Regions from separate parts of the Litorivicinus lipolyticus genome, predicted to be linked through region 1. Evidence: predicted binding sites of a transcription regulator. Region 1 holds the regulator's gene; the other holds the start of a gene.

Region 1 (9,162 bases):
CGGCATGTGAAACGGTACCGGGCCGTCTGGATGGCCACCAATAAACTGGCGAACCCGAGCGTCGTCGCTGTTTTGGATTTGCTCGGAGGCGGCGCCGGCGATGCACACGCCCTGACTTAAAATATGGACCCGATCGGCGACCATGAAGGTCTCGTGCAAGTCATGTGAAACGATCACGCTGGTGATGCCCAGCGCTTCGTTAAGCGCTTCGATCAAGCGCAGCAGCGCACCCATTGAAATCGGATCCTGACCGACGAACGGTTCGTCATACAACATCAGGCTGGGGTCCAACGCGACTGCTCGGGCCAGCGCGACCCGGCGCGCCATGCCACCGGACAACTGGTCCGGGCGAAAGTCTGCGGCGCCGCGCAAGCCAACCGCCTCTAATTTCAACAAGGCGATTGCGCGAATCATCGAGCGACTTAAATCGGTGTGGACGTCGAGTGGAAACATGACATTTTCCAACACCGTCATGTCGGTGAACAACGCCCCGGACTGGAACAGCATCCCCATCGATTTGCGCAGCCCCATCAAACCGGATTTGGACTGGCGATGGACGTCTTTGCCGTTGATCAATATGCGCCCCTGATCGGGCCGCAACTGCCCTGAAATCAGGCGTAACAGGGTGGTTTTTCCGGTCCCAGACGGGCCCATGATCGCCGCCACTTCGCCGTGGGCAATTTCCATGTCGACGCCTGTGAAAATCGGGCGATTGGCGCGCGCGAAATGCAGGTTTTCAATCTGGATGTGTGCGGTCAAGGGGCTACTCGACAGTGACTGGAGCGCGCATCATACTGATTTCCCTGGGCAACGTCATGGACGTCGCCGTCTTTCGCTTGCAATACAGGAACACCCTATCCTCATGTGGCTATACACCACCGCGATCGTCATCGGCATCGTGGCGCTTACTTGGTCGGCTGACCGCTTTGTTGAGGGGGCCAGCGGCGTCGCCCTTAAATTTAATATCTCGCCGCTGGTCATTGGCATGACCATTGTCGCGATCGGGACCTCGGCGCCCGAAGTACTGGTCTCGGTCATGGCCGTCACCACCGGCGCGCCGGACCTGGCGGTCGGCAACGCGGTCGGTTCGAACATCGCCAACATTGCCTTGGCGCTGGGCATCAGTGCCTGCATCGTCACCATCCCACTGGCGCGGCGGGTCAAAACCCACGCCCTACCGGCGCTGGTCGCAATCACCATTTTGGGCACTGCCATTGCGTGGGACGGCCTCCTTAACTGGGTCGACGGCGTCATCATTTTGATAGCCGGTGGCGTCGCGACCTGGCTGGCCTCGGCCGGCCACGACGCCGAGGAAGTCCCCGAGGGCGCAGACAAACTGTCGCTCGGACGCAGCCTGCTGTGGTTAGGGCTGGGGCTGACGACACTGTTGGCCAGTGCACGCCTGTTGGTCTGGGGCGCCAGTGAAATGGCCATTGGCTTCGGTGTACCCGAGGTCGTGGTCGGCCTGACCGTGGTCGCAATTGGGACCAGCCTACCCGAAGTCGCAGCCAGCGTTGCCGGCGCACTCAAAGGCCAGCCGCAAATCGCCATCGGTAACGTCATTGGTTCGAATATTTTCAACATCGGCGGAGTCTTTGCCGTCGCCGGCCTGTTGGCCGAAGTCCGCATCGCCGAGCTCACGCTGCAGCGCGACTTTATGACCATGCTGGGCCTGACGCTGTTGGTGTTGGCGCTGGCATGGATCGGGCGCGGCCAGATCGGTAAACTGATCGGCGCCTCGCTCATTGCGATCTATGCCGGGTACCTCGGCCTCTTAACATGGACATCCTTATGAGTCACTTCGATTACCTGGCCAGTGCTCGCCGCACCCTGACGCTGGAAGCCGACGCCATCACCGACTTGGCAGCGGCACTGGACCCGCATTTTGAACGGGCCTGCGAGCTGATACTGGCCTGCACCGGCCGCGTCATCGTCACCGGCATGGGCAAAAGCGGCCACATTGGCACCAAACTGGCCGCGACCCTGGCAAGCACCGGAACCCCGGCGTTTTTTGTTCACCCCGGCGAAGCCAGCCATGGCGACATGGGCATGATCACTAAAGACGACGTCGTCATCGGGCTGAGTAATTCCGGTTCGTCCGGCGAAGTGGTCGCGATGCTACCGCTACTGGCGCGTCTGGGCAGCAAACTGGTCGGCATCAGCAGCAACCCTGATAGCCCATTGGGCCAAGCCAGCCATGCGCATTTGACAGTGGCCGTTAAGCGCGAAGCCTGTCCGCTTAATTTGGCACCGACGTCCAGCACCACGGCGGCACTGGCGATGGGTGATGCGCTGGCGATTGCGCTGTTGGAAGCGCGCGGCTTCACGGCTGACGACTTTGCCTTTTCCCACCCCGGTGGCGCCTTGGGTCGACGCCTATTAATGAAGGTCGACGACCTGATGCACGCCGGCGATGCACTGCCCTGTGTCAGCGACCAGGCGGCCGTCAGCGATGCGATCATGGAAGTCACCCGCGGCGGGCTTGGCATCACCGCGGTCACCGATGTCACGGGCAAACTGATTGGGGTGTTTACCGACGGCGATTTGCGCCGCGCCCTGGACAAGGACCTGAGCCTCAAATCGACCGCAGTCAACCAGGTCATGACCGCCGGCGGTCAGCGTGTCAAACCCGGAACTCTGGCCGCCGAGGCCGTGCGCATCATGCAAGAAACCCGGGTCAACGCGGTCGTGGTCACGGACAACGATCGCCCGATTGGCATACTCAACATGCACGATCTGATGCGCGCAGGTGTCGTATGAGTCTCGCTAAAATTCGCCTTTTGGCGCTGGATGTCGATGGCATTTTGACCGACGGTCGGGTCTGGTTTGACGGCGACGGCGAGCAACTCAAGCCCTTTCACACCCAAGACGGCCTCGGTATCAAATTGGTCCAAAGCCACGGCATCGCCGTCGCGCTGGTGACAGGGCGAGTATCGCCGATGGTCGACTACCGGGCGCGCCAATTAGGCATCGCACACGTCATCCAGGGCCGCGATGACAAGCTGGCGGCGATTACTGAACTGACCGGCACGTTACAGCTGACCCTGGACCAGGTTGCCTACATGGGCGATGACCTGCCCGATCTGTCGGCACTGTTAGCGGTTGGCGTCGGGCGTACCGTGCCGGGTGCTGACCCTTGGGTGCGCGAACGTGTTGAGGCGACGCGCGCCGCCGGCGGCATGGGTGCCGTGCGCGAACTGTGCAATGCGCTGCTGGCGGCCCAGGGCCATCAGGCCAGCGTATTGGCCGAATTCGGAGTCGGTGAATGAACCCGGTTTGGGTCGCAGGCCTGATCCTAGCGGCACTGATTTGGGTCAGCTGGGATGACACTCGGGCGCGCCCCGTGGTGGTTGACTTGGCCGCCGCCGAACAAGACGTGGCGCTGCGCGTGGTCAACCCGCGCCTTCGTCAGTTCGATGCGGACGGCGCGCTAAAAAGCACCATGACCGCCCCCGAAGCCCTCGACTTTGACGGTTCCCGACCCGGCCAGATCACCCAGCCGGCGCTGACCTGGCCACTGTCTGGCTGGCAAGCCGAGTCGACGATTGGCGAGACCTACCCGGATCGAACGCTACTCAAGGGCGACGCAACGGCTACCCATGCCGCCGAGCGGCGAACCTTGAACGCCGACCAAATTGAATACCAAGGCGACGTTATGACCGCCACCGGCAACGCGAAAATACACGCCCCCGACTTTACCGCAGGCGCCGGACAGGTCAGGATCGAAACCACAACCGATACCATCGAACTGACACAACAGGTAACCACAACCTTATGGCCCGCTCGCTAATTGCTCTGTTGCTGACCCTCAGCACCGCCGCCGCTGCGCTGCCCGAAGATCGCGACCTGCCGATCACGGTCAACGCCGACAACGCCAGCTTTGATGAGCGTGCTGGCCGCGCCGTGTACACCGGCAATGTAATTCTGACTCAGGGCGCACTGCGCATTGAAGCGGCGCGACTGACCGCGAAGCTGATCAATGGTCAGGTCGACAGCATGACCGCCACTGGCAGCCCAGCAATTTTTGCTGACACCCCAAACGTCGAACAAGGTCCAGTCAAAGGCATTGCCAGCACCATCGACTGGACCCTGACCGACCAGATTATGGTCCTGACCGGCGACGCGGAGTTGACCCAGTCAACCAACACCGTAATTGGCGAGTCGGTCATCTACCGCCAAGCCAAGGGCACCCTTGAAGCCAGCAGCCAGGGCAGCGGCGAGCGCGTGCAAATGACCCTGACACCCAACAATTCGTGACTGAGCGTGCACTGACAGCCAGCGGTCTGGCTAAGCGCTACGGCAAACGTCAAGTCGTCAAAGACATGTCGGTGCGCGTCGAACCGGGCGAGATTGTCGGCTTGCTGGGTCCCAATGGCGCCGGCAAAACGACCTCGTTTTACATGATTGTCGGCTTGGTTAAAGCCGACAGCGGTGCGGTCACTATCGACGGCCAAGACGTCAGCCGCCAACCCATGCACCGACGCTCCCAGCGCGGGCTGGGTTATCTGGCGCAGGAAGCCAGCATTTTTCGACGACTGTCCAGTCGCGACAACTTGTTGGCGGTACTGGAATTACGCCGCGACTTGGATAAGCGCCAGCGCCAGCAAAAAGCCGACGCCTTGCTGGCCGAGTTCCACCTCGAACACGTCGCCGACAGCCTCGGCCAGGCCCTATCCGGCGGCGAGCGGCGGCGCGTCGAAATCGCCCGTGCGCTGGCCATGGACCCCGCCTACGTGTTGCTGGACGAACCCTTTGCTGGGGTCGACCCGATCTCGGTGAGCGACATCAAACGCCTGGTCCGAGGGTTGGCGGCACGCGATATCGGCGTCCTGATCACCGATCACAACGTGCGCGAAACGCTCGACCTGTGCGATCGCGGTTACATCGTCAGCGACGGATCCTTGCTCGCCCAAGGCAGCCCCCAAGACTTACTGGCCAACGAGACCGTACGACAGGTCTATTTAGGGCACGAATTTCGCATGTAGGCCAAAATCTGGGCTATAGTCGGTACCGGATACGGGGTAACGCATGAAGCAATCTCTACAGCTAAAGATGGGCCAACAGTTGGCGATGACGCCACAACTGCAGCAAGCCATCCGCATGCTGCAGCTGTCGACGCTGGAACTGCAGCAAGAAATTCAACAAGCGTTGGACGAAAACCCGTTGCTGGAACGCGAAGACGACGAAGGCTTAGCCGCCGCGCCGGATAGCGACAGCATCACCGAACAGCCCGATGCCAGCGAAAAAAGTGTCGACGAACTGGTCAGCCAAACCGATAACCTTGGCGACAACGACGCCATGGACTCGCGCTGGGAAGACACCTTCGTTAACAACTCCAGCTCGATCGAAGGGCTGCCCGAATTTGAAGCCCGCTCCAGCGCGCCCGTCACCTTGCACCAACACCTCCTGGACCAAATGTGGCAGCTGCACCTGACACCGCGTGACCAGGTGCTGTTTATTGCCCTGGTTGACGGCATCGACGACGCCGGTTACCTGCGCGAAAGCCTAGAGACCATCTGCGAAGCGACGGCGGATGAACTAGACGATATCGCCGAAGTCGATGAAGTGGCGGTCGTATTGAAGCAAATCCACCACCTTGACCCGCCCGGCATTGGCGCCCGCGACGTCCAAGAATGCCTGCGCATTCAACTGCGCCAACTGGGCGACTCCGTTGATGCCCGCGAGACCGCGATCCGCATCATCGACGAACGTTTTGAGGCTCTGGCCAAGCGCGATTTGACCAGCATCAGCCGCGGCTTGGGCGTCGACAAGTCCGAAGTCCACGAAGCCCTCAGCCTGATCAAAACCCTGTCGCCGCGCCCCGGCAGCGCGATTGGCTCAAGTGATACCGACTATGTCATTCCAGATTTGGTGGTGCGCAAGGTCAACACCCTGTGGCGCGTCGAGCTGAATGCCGAGGCCGTGCCGCGGTTGTACCTCAACCGCACCTACAGCGACTTGGTCGAGCACCTGGACGACGACTCCAAAAACTACATCAAAGCGCAAACCCGCGAGGCCAAGTGGCTAATCAAATCGGTCGAAAGCCGCTATGACACGCTGCTTAAAGTCGGTCGCACAATTATGGCCGAGCAACTGGAGTTTTTGGAGCACGGCGAAGAGTCCATGCGCCCGCTAATCCTGGCCGACATCGCCCGTCAAATCGACATGCACGAAAGCACGGTGTCGCGCGCAACCACGCAAAAGTTTGTGCTGACTCCCAAGGGTCTGTTCGAGCTGAAGTTCTTTTTCTCGTCGCAGCTGGCCTCCGCCGACGGCTCCGAAGCGGCCAGCTCAACCGCCATTCGCGCGGTCATCAAACGCCTGGTCGCGGCCGAACCTCGGACCAAACCGCTGTCGGATTCAAAACTGACGGCGTTGCTGGGCGAGGAAGGCTACACAGTCGCCCGGCGCACAGTTGCCAAATACCGTGAAGGCATGGGCATTGCAGGTTCCAGCGAGCGCAAGCAGTTCGCGTAACGGAACACATCGGACCCCAGGGACTGGTCAGCTCGGTTCAACCGGAGTAGGGTAAATTAGTCGATATTCATCGACCACGATAAGAATGTTAAGGAGCTGCACATGCACATCAGTATCAGCGGGCAACATCTCGAAATCACCGACGCCATTCGCGACTACGTCCAATCCAAATTCGATCGACTGACCCGACACTCTGACACCATCACCCGAATCGAAGTGGTGCTGCGGGTCGAGAAAACACGCCAAATTGCCGAGGGGTCGATCCATGTTGCCGGGGCCGATTTACATGCGCTGTCGGAAAACGACGACATGTATGCGTCGATCGACCTGATGACCGACAAGCTCGACCGACAAGTCCTTAAACATAAAGAGAAGAACGTCGCACGAAAGCAAGGTGCGGCATAGCCCGAACACGGCTACAATCCGGTGGGTCAATGAATGCCCCACCGGAGTTCTTTTTTGAACCAATCTCTCTCTGACTATTTGCTACCTACACAGGTCCATCCGCAATTTGCCGTCAAAAGTAAAAAGCGCTCACTGGAACTGGCTGCCGTTCAAATTTCCGAAACCCTAAATTGTGATGACCACCAAGCCGAGTTACTGATGGACGGCCTGCAGGCGCGCGAGCGCTTGGGCAGCACCGGCATTGGCCAGGGCATTGCCGTACCGCACTGCCGCAGCAGCGTCGTCAACGAACCCAGCGTGCACCTGTTTGCGCTGGAAAACCCGATCGACTTTGACGCCCTAGACGGAGCACCGGTCGACTTCTTGTGTGTGCTGCTGGTTCCAGAAGACGCTAACGAAGTCCACTTGCAGCTATTACGTGATGTCATTCGCACCTTTGGCAACCCCGAATGCCGAGCGCCGTTGTTGGCTGCGAAAACCCCAGCGGTGCTGCATCAAACCGCTATTGACCTGTTCGAGCGGCTGGCATGAGTTTGCGCCTGGTCGTCGTCAGTGGTCGTTCCGGGTCCGGCAAAAGCGCCGCACTGGGCGCACTCGAAGACGCCGGCTACACCTGTATCGACAACTTACCGGTGGGGGTCTTGTTACCCACGCTGCGGTTGTTGGAACAGCGCGACCAGGCCCAACCCGTTGCCGTCGGCATTGATGCCCGTGGTCGTGCCGAGGACCTAGCGGCGCTGCCCAACGTGCTGTCAGGCATGGCCGAATTGGGTATTGAAAGCAGCATTGTCTGGCTGGATGCCAACACCTCGACGCTGATCAACCGATTTCATGCCACCCGTCGACGCCACCCACTGCTGACCGCCTCAGGTTCGCTCGAGAAAGCCTTAGAGGCCGAACTGCGCCTGTTGGACCCCATTGTTCAGCACGCGGACCGGCACATGGACACAACCCGTCTGAGCCTGCATGACCTGCGCGCCGGCATCCTACAGGTGGCCGATCCGGATCATCAGCCGGGGCGGCCCGAGGTCCATGTGCTGTCGTTTGGCTTCAAGCATGGCGTACCCGACACCATCGACTTTGTGTTTGATGCACGCTTCCTGCCCAACCCCTTTTGGGAGCCGGTGCTGCGTCCGTTCAACGGCACCGACCCCGCGGTCATCGAGTTTCTGAGCGCGCGCCCAGAGTCGCTCGAGTACCTGTCCGACCTCGGAGCGCTGCTGCTGCGTTGGGTGCCAAATATCATCGCCACCGGGCGCCCGAATGTGACCGTCGCGATCGGCTGCACCGGCGGCCAGCACCGCTCGGTGTTTTTGGCCGAACAATTAAAAACCCGCTTGGCAGACAGCTTCGACGTCAGCGTTCGCCACCGAGAACTCAGCCGTGATTGAGCGGACCGTGCGCTTGGTTAACCCGAAAGGGTTGCATGCGCGCGCCTCGCACAAACTGGCCGAATGCGCCCAGGGCTTTACCTGCGACACCCAGCTGTTTTTCGAGGGGCACCAGGCCAATGCCAAACAGATCATGTCGGTGATGCTGTTAGCGGCGCCGGTTGGCAGCGCTCTGACCCTGCGCTGTCATGGAACCGACGCAACCGCCTGCTTAGATGCCCTGTGTGCACTCATTGCGAATGGCTTAGGAGAGCTAGGTGAACGCGCCGAACACTGAATTACTGGCCGAAGAACGCCTCCAGGTCGTCGAACAGGCGCTATCCAATGGTGCGCTGGCGAAAATTCGCCGCATGCTCAACGGCGGCATGGCGCCGGCGGACGTGGCCCACCTGCTGGAATCGTCGCCGCAAAAAGACCGCGTGGTGCTGTGGAACCTGATCGAGTCCGAACTGGACGGCGAGGTGCTGCAGTACCTTGGCGAGGAAGTGCGAGCCGAAATCGTTGGACGCATGACCCAGGGCGAACTGCTTAACGCGGTTGCGGCCTTCGAAACCGATGACTTAGTGGATTTGCTCCAGGAATTGCCGGAACGTGTGTCCGAGCAGGTCCTGCAGGCTATGGATTTTCAGGACCGCGAACGTATCGAAGCGGTACTGTCGTATTCCGAGGACACCGCCGGCGGTTTAATGAACACCGACACCATCACCGTGCGTCCGGACGTGACCTTGGACGTAGCATTTCGCTTTCTGCGTCGTCACCCAACCCTGCCGGACATCCTGGACAATCTGTTGGTGGTCAACCGGCGTGATGAATTCATCGGCATTTTGCCCCTCAACATATTACTGACCTCCGACTCGGGGCTGTTGGTGCGCGACGTCATGCGCACCGA
Region 2 (9,162 bases), 810 kb from region 1:
AGTTGCTCGGCCAACTCGGCCGTTAGGCTGCCCAGCAACTGACGATGTCCGTCGGCGTCGGGCGTCAAACCCGCATCCGTCAATAACTCACGGCGCAGTTCAATGTTCGTTTCAAGGGTTTTCAGTGCTTGGACTTTTTCGGTCAAGTTGGTCTTGACTGAGGCGGCACTTTGCGCCGCCATGTCATCGCGCTCGATCAGCAGGATCTTTTCGAGCGATTGCGCGCTACGGGTCATTTCACCCAACAGGGCGAGGTATCGCTGTACCGCTGCATTCATTTTGCTATCCGCCGTTTAAGCCCAGCATGGCCGATGCAACTTTATTGGCGTCCACGGTGAAGCTGCCATTGGCGATGGATGCACGAATCGCATCCACACGCGCCTGATCAACCTCACTGGTCGCCGCGGCCCGTTCCTGCACTGCCTGCATTTTCTGGGCTTCGCTGCTCAGCGTAACTGAATCGTTTGATTGCGGTGCCGCCAGCGGAGCAACCTGTGCCGGTTGCGCCGAAACACTAGCCGGCTGCTGTTTGTCAGCGGCCTGCGTGTTTGTCTGCTGGGGGCGACCCCCAATGCCATTAATATCGACTGCCATAATTTGAATTCCGTGATGGTACTCACACTGTTTCGGCAGTGTAGCGCATTTCTTTAACCTTATTTTACGGCATCTGAACGATGCCTTGGGCTAGCACGAAACCACGCACCGTGCGTCCGCTGGCCAAGTTTTTAACACTGACTTGCTCGCCTTGAACGGCGTCACTGAGGGCGGTTCCCATCACCGTGATCTGAATGCCTTGGCTACCGGCCTGAAGCTTTACCGTGTCCCCGCGGTTAACCAAGGTGGGCAGTTCGACCATGCGGCCAATGACGGGCTGACCCTCACGAATGTTGCGCTTGACCTGCTGGCCTAGTAAGCCGTCGAAATCGGTGTGCCACGATCCCCGCAGCTCGCGTTCCAGCACCGTTTCAAGGCGCAGGTCGCGGGCGCCGACGATGTCACCCCGATTCAGGCCACGGGCCGCGACCACCACATCAATTGACTTGGAATAGGTCGCCGATAGGTGGACTTGGGTGACCCCACAGGTGGCTTTGACCATGGCGCTGCCACGGCTTTTGGCCTTTAACGAAAAGTCCCAAGCCTCGTTGCAGTCGGGCAGTTTGACCCGACTGTCCAGCGGTCGAACCATGACCTCTAAGCGATCACCGCCGATCTCGACCTTTAGAAATTCCTCGGCCTGCCGTTGTAACCATTGGTTCAAGTCTGCTTGAGCGGGATGCGCAAGCACTAGCAATACAACGCTCAACATGCGTTTCATGGTGTCCCCCTGTCTGACCGAACCTATACTGTGCCGATCCATTGACGTTTTGATGGACAACGCAAAACCTGTGCCAGAGAGGAAACACATGTCAGGGTTGTTTGAGCGAGTTGACGCTAAAACCGATTACGTGGGTCAAAACCGAGTGGAGCTGCTGTTGTTTCGGCTGGCGGACGAGCAGGTGTATGGCATTAACGTGTTTAAGGTCAAAGAGGTCTTGCGTTGCCCCAAGTTGGCGACCATTCCCAACGGCAGCCCACGCCTGAAAGGCATTGCGCACCTGCGTGGGGAGGCTATTCCGGTTATCGATATGGCTGCGGCGACCGGCTTTGGCGAGCTTCAGGACATCGAAGAGCGCTACATCATTATCACCGAGTACAACTCGCAGGTTCAGGGTTTCCTGGTCCATAGCGTCGAGCGCATCATCAACACCACCTGGGACAAGATCAAAGCTCCGGACGCCGTTTTGGCCAAGGACAGTTATTTGACGGCAATGACCGAAGATAACGGCCGGTTGGTCGAAATCATCGATGTCGAACGGATTCTAAGCGAGTTGGACTACGGCGGTGCTGAGGTCAGCGAAACCTTGGTCCAGGAAGCGTTGCGCGCCAATGTCGGCGGTAATCGCGTGTTGATCGTCGACGATTCACTGGTCGCACGTAAGCAAATACAGCGAGCGCTGGAAAGCCTAGGCATCGAAACGACCATGCTGACCAACGGCCAGGAAGCGCTGGATCTATTAAAGAAGATGGTCGCGGCGGGGCGACGCCCGGCGGATCACTACCTGATGATCGTGACGGATATCGAAATGCCGATCCTAGACGGCTATACACTGACCGCCGAAATCAAATCCGATCCAATGATCCAGGATCTGTATGTATTAATGCACTCGTCCTTGTCCGGCGCGTTCAACGAAGCCATGGCGCTCAAAGTCGGCGCCGACAAATTGGTCGCCAAGTTCAAGCCCGACAGCCTGGCCGAAGCCGTCATGGACCAGATCGCACTGCGCTCGTAGCGCGCCGGAAAACCGGCATCACCGGCAACGCGTTGCCACCGTCAGGTTTCTGACGGACCCCAAAGCCTGCAATCGCGGGCTTTTTCGTACTTGGCACAGCCTTTGCTATTCACTTCATGTGACAAATCAACGTCGCGAGGAGCTTATGGCAATTTCATTCGACAGTGCGTTAGGAAATCAGGTCGCCGGCTTGCAGTTGCGAGTCAAGCGCAGCGAGCTGCTGTCTAACAACATCGCCAACGCCGAGACCCCGGGCTACCGAGCGGTCGACTTCGACTTCGCCAAGGTTTACGACCGCACCCGGGCCACGCCCAGCGGGGCAGTCACAGGCGCCAGTAACGGTCGCCACCTGTCCCTAGGGCTGGGTGCGGACGGGCTGGTGCGCTCCGATGACGTTGAGTTTCGTGACAGCAAATTTGGCTCTCTCGATGGCAACAAAGTCAGCATGGAGCAAGAGCGCGCACGGTTTATGGAAAACCAGATCCGCATGAACGCGACCAACATGTTTTTAAGTAAACGATTCAGCAGCCTGCAAAAAGCGCTGCGGGGAGTTAACGGCTAATGAGTATTGAACGCTTGATGATGACGGCGGCGTCGGCCATGGAGGCCAACAAGGTCCGGATGTCGACGACCGCGTCCAACCTGGCCAATGCCGAGACTTTGGCAAGTAACCCGGACGACGTTTACAAGGCCAAGAAACCGGTCTTTGAAACCCTGCGCGCCGAACAAGTGGCAATCATGGGGGGCCAGATGCCGACCGGCGCCACCGCCGGCGTTCAACTCAAAGCAATCGTCGAAAGTAACGAACCGGCCATCCGCCGCTTCGACCCCGGTCATCCGCTGGCTGACGGTGACGGTTATGTGTTTGCACCGAACGTCAACGTGATGACCGAAATGGCCGACATGATTGCAGCATCGCGGGCCTACCAAGCCAACGTCGAAGTGATGAAAGACGCACGTGAATTATCGCAGCAGCTGCTGCGCATGGGACAAAACTAATGACCAATTCTATCGGCGGCAGCAATGACATCAATTATCTGCAAAGTCAGCTAACCAGTACCCGCACCGAAGCGTCCCAGAACCAGTTGGATCAAGACGCCTTTATGCAGCTGCTGATTGCGCAAATGAAGAACCAGGACCCGACCGCGCCGATCGATGCCAACGAGCAGCTGGTGCAATTGGCCCAATTTAGTCAGGTCGAAGGGCTGGATAAAATCAACGCCAAGATGGAAGAGCTGGTATCGGCGCAATCGTCGGCCCAAGCGCTGCAGGCATCGAGCCTAGTTGGGCGAACGGTGACCGTTGAAACCAGTGCCTTTGACTACCGCGGCGGCCAGATGAACGCCCAGGTAGACCTGCCCAGCTCGACCGGCAACTTGGAAATCCAGGTCCTGGACCAGATCGGGCGCGAAGTCGACCGCATCAGTTTGGGCCAGGAGTCCGCCGGCACGATTAACTTTAATTGGTCCGGTGACAGCCGCGGCGCCCACCGATTTGTCGCCTTGGCGACCGAAGCCACCGGGGACACCTACGCGGTGCCGGTGTACCTGAATGCGAACGTTAACTCGGTCAGCTTGTCGGGCAATTCCACCACCTTGAACTTAAACAGCGTAGGACCCGTGGCCTTAGCCGACGTCCGCGCCATTACCGAATCCACCCAGGAGAACAACGATGTCAATTAACACGGCACTTACCGGCCTGCGCGCCGCACAAAGTCAGTTGGACGTGATTTCCAACAACATCGCCAACGCATCGACCACCGGTTTTAAGCGGTCGCGTGCGGAATTCGCGGACGTTTACGCCAGCGGCGTCGGCTTCTCGGGCGCTACCAGCGCCGGTAACGGTGTGACCCTGGCGGCGATCAGTCAACAATTTGACCAGGGCAACCTGAACTACACCAACAACAGTTTGGATATGGCCATGTCGGGCGAGGGCATGTTCATCCAGCGTGATGGCGACGTCACCACCTATACCCGCTCCGGTGCCATGCAGCTAGATGACGACGGCTTTATTATTTCCAACCAGGGCGCCAGCCTGATGGGCTACTTGGCGGATGCGCAAGGCAACGTCCAGGCCGAATTGAACCCGATTCGTATCGACAGCGCCCAACAGCCGCCGCAGGCGACCACCGACGTCCAAACCCAACTTAACTTGGATTCGGAATCGGCCGTGATCACCTCGGCGTTTGACCCCAGTAACGAGCAGACCTTTAACTACCTGACCACGGTGGCGGTCTACGATTCGTTGGGACGCGACTACACCATGCAACAATATTTCGTCAAAGACGCGGACAACAGCTGGCGCATGTACCCGCGCGTTGACGGCACCGATGTCATGGGCGGCGGTACGCCTTACGTCAATGTCGACTTTTCGGCGGACGGTCAAATCAGTGGCGTCGCCAGCGCCGGAACCGGGGCGGTCGATGTGGCGGCCAAAAATGCCGTCACCCTGACCATTCCGACCAGCATCACCGGCGCGGCCAGCACCTTGGCGTACGAATTCAACCTGACCACGACGACCCAGTACGGTACCGACTTTTCAGTCTCCGAAGTGTCCCAAGACGGTTACACCGCCGGTCGCTTGGCGTCGCTGGACGTCAACGACAACGGCGACATTTTGGCGCGTTACTCCAATGGCCGCTCGGCACTGATGGCGCAAATCGCGATTGCCGACTTTACCAACATGCAGGGCCTCAGCCCGTCGGGTGACTCGGCGTGGTTAGAAACCTCGTCCTCGGGACCTGCGCTGATTGGTAAGCCGGGCACCGGTACCTTGGGCAATATCCAGGCGGGTGCGCTTGAAGAGTCCAACGTCGACACGTCCGAAGAACTGGTCAGCTTGATTACCGCGCAGCGTAACTACCAGGCTAATGCCAAAGTGATCGAGACCGCCGAGACGGTGACTCAGGCAATTCTGAACCTGCGTTAACCCTCGGTACCTGTGAGCTGAAAGCCCCCTTAATTGGGGGCTTTTTAGTTTCTGGCACGCATTTTGTATTGCAATCAGTAGGCGTTGTTTTTTTGGCGTCTGACTGATTAAACCGGCAAAGGTTTGCCGATCGGAGGACAACATGGATAAAGCCATCTACATGGCCAGCCAGACCGCAACTAATATGATGCGGGCCCAGGCACTGGTGGCAAACAACATGGCCAACGCAGCCACCAGCGGCTTCAAGGCCGACCGTTTCACCATGGTCAGCCAAGAAATCACCGGTGGCGAGTACGGTGCACGGTCAACCGCGCGCCTGGCAGGCGGTGGTGTTGATCTGACCGCCGGTCCGATGCAGCAAACCGGTCGTGACTTGGATGTCGCCATCAGCGGTCGCTCGTTGTTCGCCGTTCAGGTCAACGAGGACCAGCAAGCCTTCACCCGTAACGGCGACTTCAAGGTGTCGCCTGAAGGGCTATTGACCACCCAGCAAGGCCAGCCGGTGCTGGGCGAGTTGGGGGTGATTCCAGTGCCGGTTTACGAATCGATTTCGATCGGCCAGGACGGCAGTGTCAGCGTGGTCCCCCCAGGCGGCGGCATGGTTCGGCTGGATCGTCTGAAAATGGTCACCCCGGTTGAAAATTTAGATGTGTTTAAAGGCGACGACGGTTTGATTCGATTCAAGGGCGAGGTGCCGGAACCGGACATTACCGCAACCCTTCAATCTGGATTTTTGGAAGGCTCGAACGTCAATGGCGCCTCCGCCTTGGTCGAGCTGATGAACCTGTCTCGCCAGTTCGAGATGAGTGTGAATTTGATGAGCCGTTTGGACGATGCTGAAAGCAGCGCCAACGACGCCATCTCTAGTAATTAAGCCAGGAGATAACCGATGAACGCAGCACTTTGGGTCGCAAAGACCGGATTGGCAGCCCAGGACAAGGCACTCGCCGTGGTGTCCAACAACCTGGCGAACGTGTCTACCAATGGATTCAAGAAAGACCGCGTCGTCTTTCAGGATTTGTTGTACCAGGTCGAACGTGCGCCGGGCGGCGCCAATGGTGACGATGCGCAGTTGCCATCCGGCATCCAGATCGGCACCGGGGTCAAAATCAGCGGCACCCGCAAGGTATTCAGCAACGGCTCCATGCAGGTCACCGGCCAAGCCCTGGACGTCGCCATTAACGGTCGTGGGTTCTTCCAAATTCAGCGCCCGGACGGCATTGTCGGCTACACCCGTGATGGCCAGTTTCAGGTCAACTCGGACGGTGCCGTGGTGACCGCCGAAGGCTACTTGCTCGAACCCCAGATCAACATTCCGGCCGGCTCATCGGTGATCACCATTGGTAAAGACGGTTCGGTTAGCGCAGTCGAACAGGGCACTGGGCTGTCGACCGTGGTCGGTAACATCACGCTGGCTGACTTTGCTAACCCGGAAGGGTTGTTGGCCATGGGCGGCAACAACTACGTGGAAACCGAAGCCAGTGGCCCGCCCAACATTGGCACGCCGTCCGAAATCGGCTTGGGCTCACTGGAGCAGGGCGCGGTTGAAAACTCCAACGTGTCGAGCGTCGAAGAGTTGGTCAACATGATCACCACACAGCGCGCTTATGAGATGAATTCGAAGGTCATTTCGGCCGCCGATCAGATGCTGTCTTACTTGAATCAACAATTGTAGGGGTCTGATTATGCTGCGAATTATATTGACTGTATCGGCACTCGCTCTGGTCGGATGCGGCGGTGGTGTAATCGCCCCTAAACCGGGCGACGAAGCCTACGCGCCGGTCGTCCAACAAAACGCGCTGCCGCCGGTGATCCCCAATGGATCCATCTACCAAACCGGCCGCACCATGGATTTATTTGCCGATTCCCGGGCGCGCAACATCGGCGATATCGTCACCGTGACCTTGCAGGAATCGACCCAAGCATCCAAAAGCGCCACCAGCAATTCCAGCAAAAGCTCAACCGCCAATATTTCGGCGCCGGTCATAGGCGGTATCGCGCCATCCATATTTGGCAAGCCGTTAACCGCCAGTTTCGGTGACAACGCCCGCGGCTTTAATGGCGCCGGTGCCGCCAATCAATCCAACAGTTTGTCCGGTCAAATTTCGGTCATGGTGGTCGATCGTCTGCCCGGCGGCGTCCTTCGCATCAGCGGCGAGAAATGGCTGGAACTTAACCAGGGCAAGGAATACATCCGCCTGACTGGATTGATTCGCGACCAAGACATTGACCCCAGCAATGGCATTTCCAGTACCAAAATTGCCGACGCTCGGATCGCCTATTCGGGCTCCGGTCCGATTGGCGACGCCAACCGTCCTGGCTGGTTGGCACGATTCTTCAATAGTCCTGTGTGGCCATTTTAGGAGCAGCCCATGAAACGCCTTTTGATTGCAGTATTAAGCCTCAGCGTCCTGACCGCGGATGCCGGTCAGCGCCTCAAAGACTTGGTCAAAATCCAAGGCGTTCGGTCCAACCCGATTTTGGGCTACGGATTGGTTGTCGGATTGACCGGAACCGGTGACAACAGCGCCCTGACCGACCAAACCTACCGCAACCTGGCGCGCGAACTAGGCATTACCCTGGCCGCCAACGCCCGGCCCGGCACCGACAATGTGGCCGTGGTGACCGTGCATGCGGACTTGCCGCCCTTTGCAAAACCGGGTCAAAACCTTGACGTCACCGTGTCCAGCATGGGCAACGCGGCGTCGCTGCGCGGTGGCACGCTGTTGATGACGCCGCTGAAAGGCGCGGACGGCAATATTTACGCGGTCGCCCAGGGCAACATGATTGTCGGCGGATTCGGTGCCAGTGGTGAGGATGGCTCGTCAATCCAAGTCAATATCCCCAGCGTTGGGCGTATCCCCAACGGCGCCATTATCGAACGCGCGGTCCCCAACGGATTTAGCCAGGGCGACGAGATCATCATGAACCTGCATGAGGCCGATTTCACCACCGCCCAGCGTGTCGCCAACGCCATCAACGATTTGTTGGGCGGCGGCGTGGCCGCGCCCATGGACGCGATCAGCATCCGTGTCACGGCGCCGCGCGATCCGTCACAGCGGGTCGAATTTTTAAGCCTGTTGGAAAACGTCGAAGTTGAACCCGATGCGTTCCGCTCGCGGGTCGTGGTTAACAGCCGCACCGGCACCATCGTGATCGGCGAAAATGTGCGGCTGCGACCGACCGCCATTACCCACGGCTCGATGGTCGTGACCGTCACGGAGGACCCCGCGGTGTCCCAGCCCGGTGCTTTTGCGGACGGTGGCACCACGGAAGTCGTGCCGCAATCGACGGTCGACATCGAACAAACGGGCGGTCGCATGTTCCTGTTTGGACCGGCCGTGACCTTGCGTGATCTGGTCGCGGCGGTTAACAAAGTTGGGGCGACGCCGTCGGATTTGATGGGGATTTTGGAAGCCTTGAAGCAGGCCGGCGCACTCGAAGCCGAGCTGGTTGTCCTGTGAACCTGGCGGACTCCAAGGCCGTCGTCGGCGGCTTCTATGACCTCAATGCAGTCACTGAGCTGAAGTTCGGCGACTCCAGCACCGAGACCGAGCGCCTGCAAAAGGTCGCCAAAGAATTCGAAACCCTGTTCGTCAACGAAATGTTGAAAAGCGCGCGCAAGGCCAACGAAGTGTTGGCCGATGACAACCCGCTCAACAGCGAGGAAGTGAAAACCTTTCAGGGCATGCTGGATAACGAGCTTGCGTTAACGCTGGGTCGTCAAGGCAAGCTGGGTGTTGCCGACATGTTAGTACGTCAGTTCGGCGGCGAGCCCAAGACGGCCGTGCCGGCAGAACAGATGGTTCAGCCGCTGCGCCCATTGGCGCGCGAACGTTCGGTCGACAGCGGCGCCATCAATCAAGTCGCACAGGCGGGGCGGGTCGATTTGGGCGGCGTCAAA

Evidence for each region. Region 1 encodes sigma-54, which starts transcription at its own class of promoters, with help from an activator protein. Its sites were predicted from a motif close to TGGCACNNNNNTTGCTNT; they were not measured.
Region 2: flgB (flagellar basal body rod protein FlgB) is a predicted target of sigma-54. The motif match lies at 2,422-2,439, and genes of this name have one in related genera.

What each region holds. Positions count from the first base shown of each region.
Region 1 is NZ_CP045871.1:2,062,220-2,071,381, forward strand. It holds gene GH975_RS10510 (ABC transporter ATP-binding protein) at 1-759, opposite strand, end outside; gene GH975_RS10515 (calcium/sodium antiporter) at 863-1,795, shown strand; gene GH975_RS10520 (KpsF/GutQ family sugar-phosphate isomerase) at 1,792-2,760, shown strand; gene GH975_RS10525 (KdsC family phosphatase) at 2,757-3,269, shown strand; gene lptC (LPS export ABC transporter periplasmic protein LptC) at 3,266-3,790, shown strand; gene lptA (lipopolysaccharide transport periplasmic protein LptA) at 3,775-4,257, shown strand; gene lptB (LPS export ABC transporter ATP-binding protein) at 4,254-4,985, shown strand; gene GH975_RS10545 (RNA polymerase factor sigma-54) at 5,029-6,477, shown strand; gene hpf (ribosome hibernation-promoting factor, HPF/YfiA family) at 6,580-6,882, shown strand; gene GH975_RS10555 (PTS sugar transporter subunit IIA) at 6,937-7,413, shown strand; gene rapZ (RNase adapter RapZ) at 7,410-8,273, shown strand; gene GH975_RS10565 (HPr family phosphocarrier protein) at 8,266-8,550, shown strand; gene mgtE (magnesium transporter) at 8,531-9,162, shown strand, end outside.
Region 2 is NZ_CP045871.1:1,250,752-1,259,913, forward strand. It holds gene flgN (flagellar export chaperone FlgN) at 1-278, opposite strand, end outside; gene flgM (flagellar biosynthesis anti-sigma factor FlgM) at 283-594, opposite strand; gene flgA (flagellar basal body P-ring formation chaperone FlgA) at 659-1,315, opposite strand; gene GH975_RS06310 (chemotaxis protein CheV) at 1,404-2,330, shown strand; gene flgB (flagellar basal body rod protein FlgB) at 2,476-2,892, shown strand; gene flgC (flagellar basal body rod protein FlgC) at 2,892-3,329, shown strand; gene GH975_RS06325 (flagellar hook assembly protein FlgD) at 3,329-4,012, shown strand; gene flgE (flagellar hook protein FlgE) at 4,002-5,258, shown strand; gene GH975_RS06335 (flagellar basal body rod protein FlgF) at 5,401-6,132, shown strand; gene flgG (flagellar basal-body rod protein FlgG) at 6,148-6,933, shown strand; gene flgH (flagellar basal body L-ring protein FlgH) at 6,944-7,621, shown strand; gene GH975_RS06350 (flagellar basal body P-ring protein FlgI) at 7,631-8,722, shown strand; gene flgJ (flagellar assembly peptidoglycan hydrolase FlgJ) at 8,719-9,162, shown strand, end outside.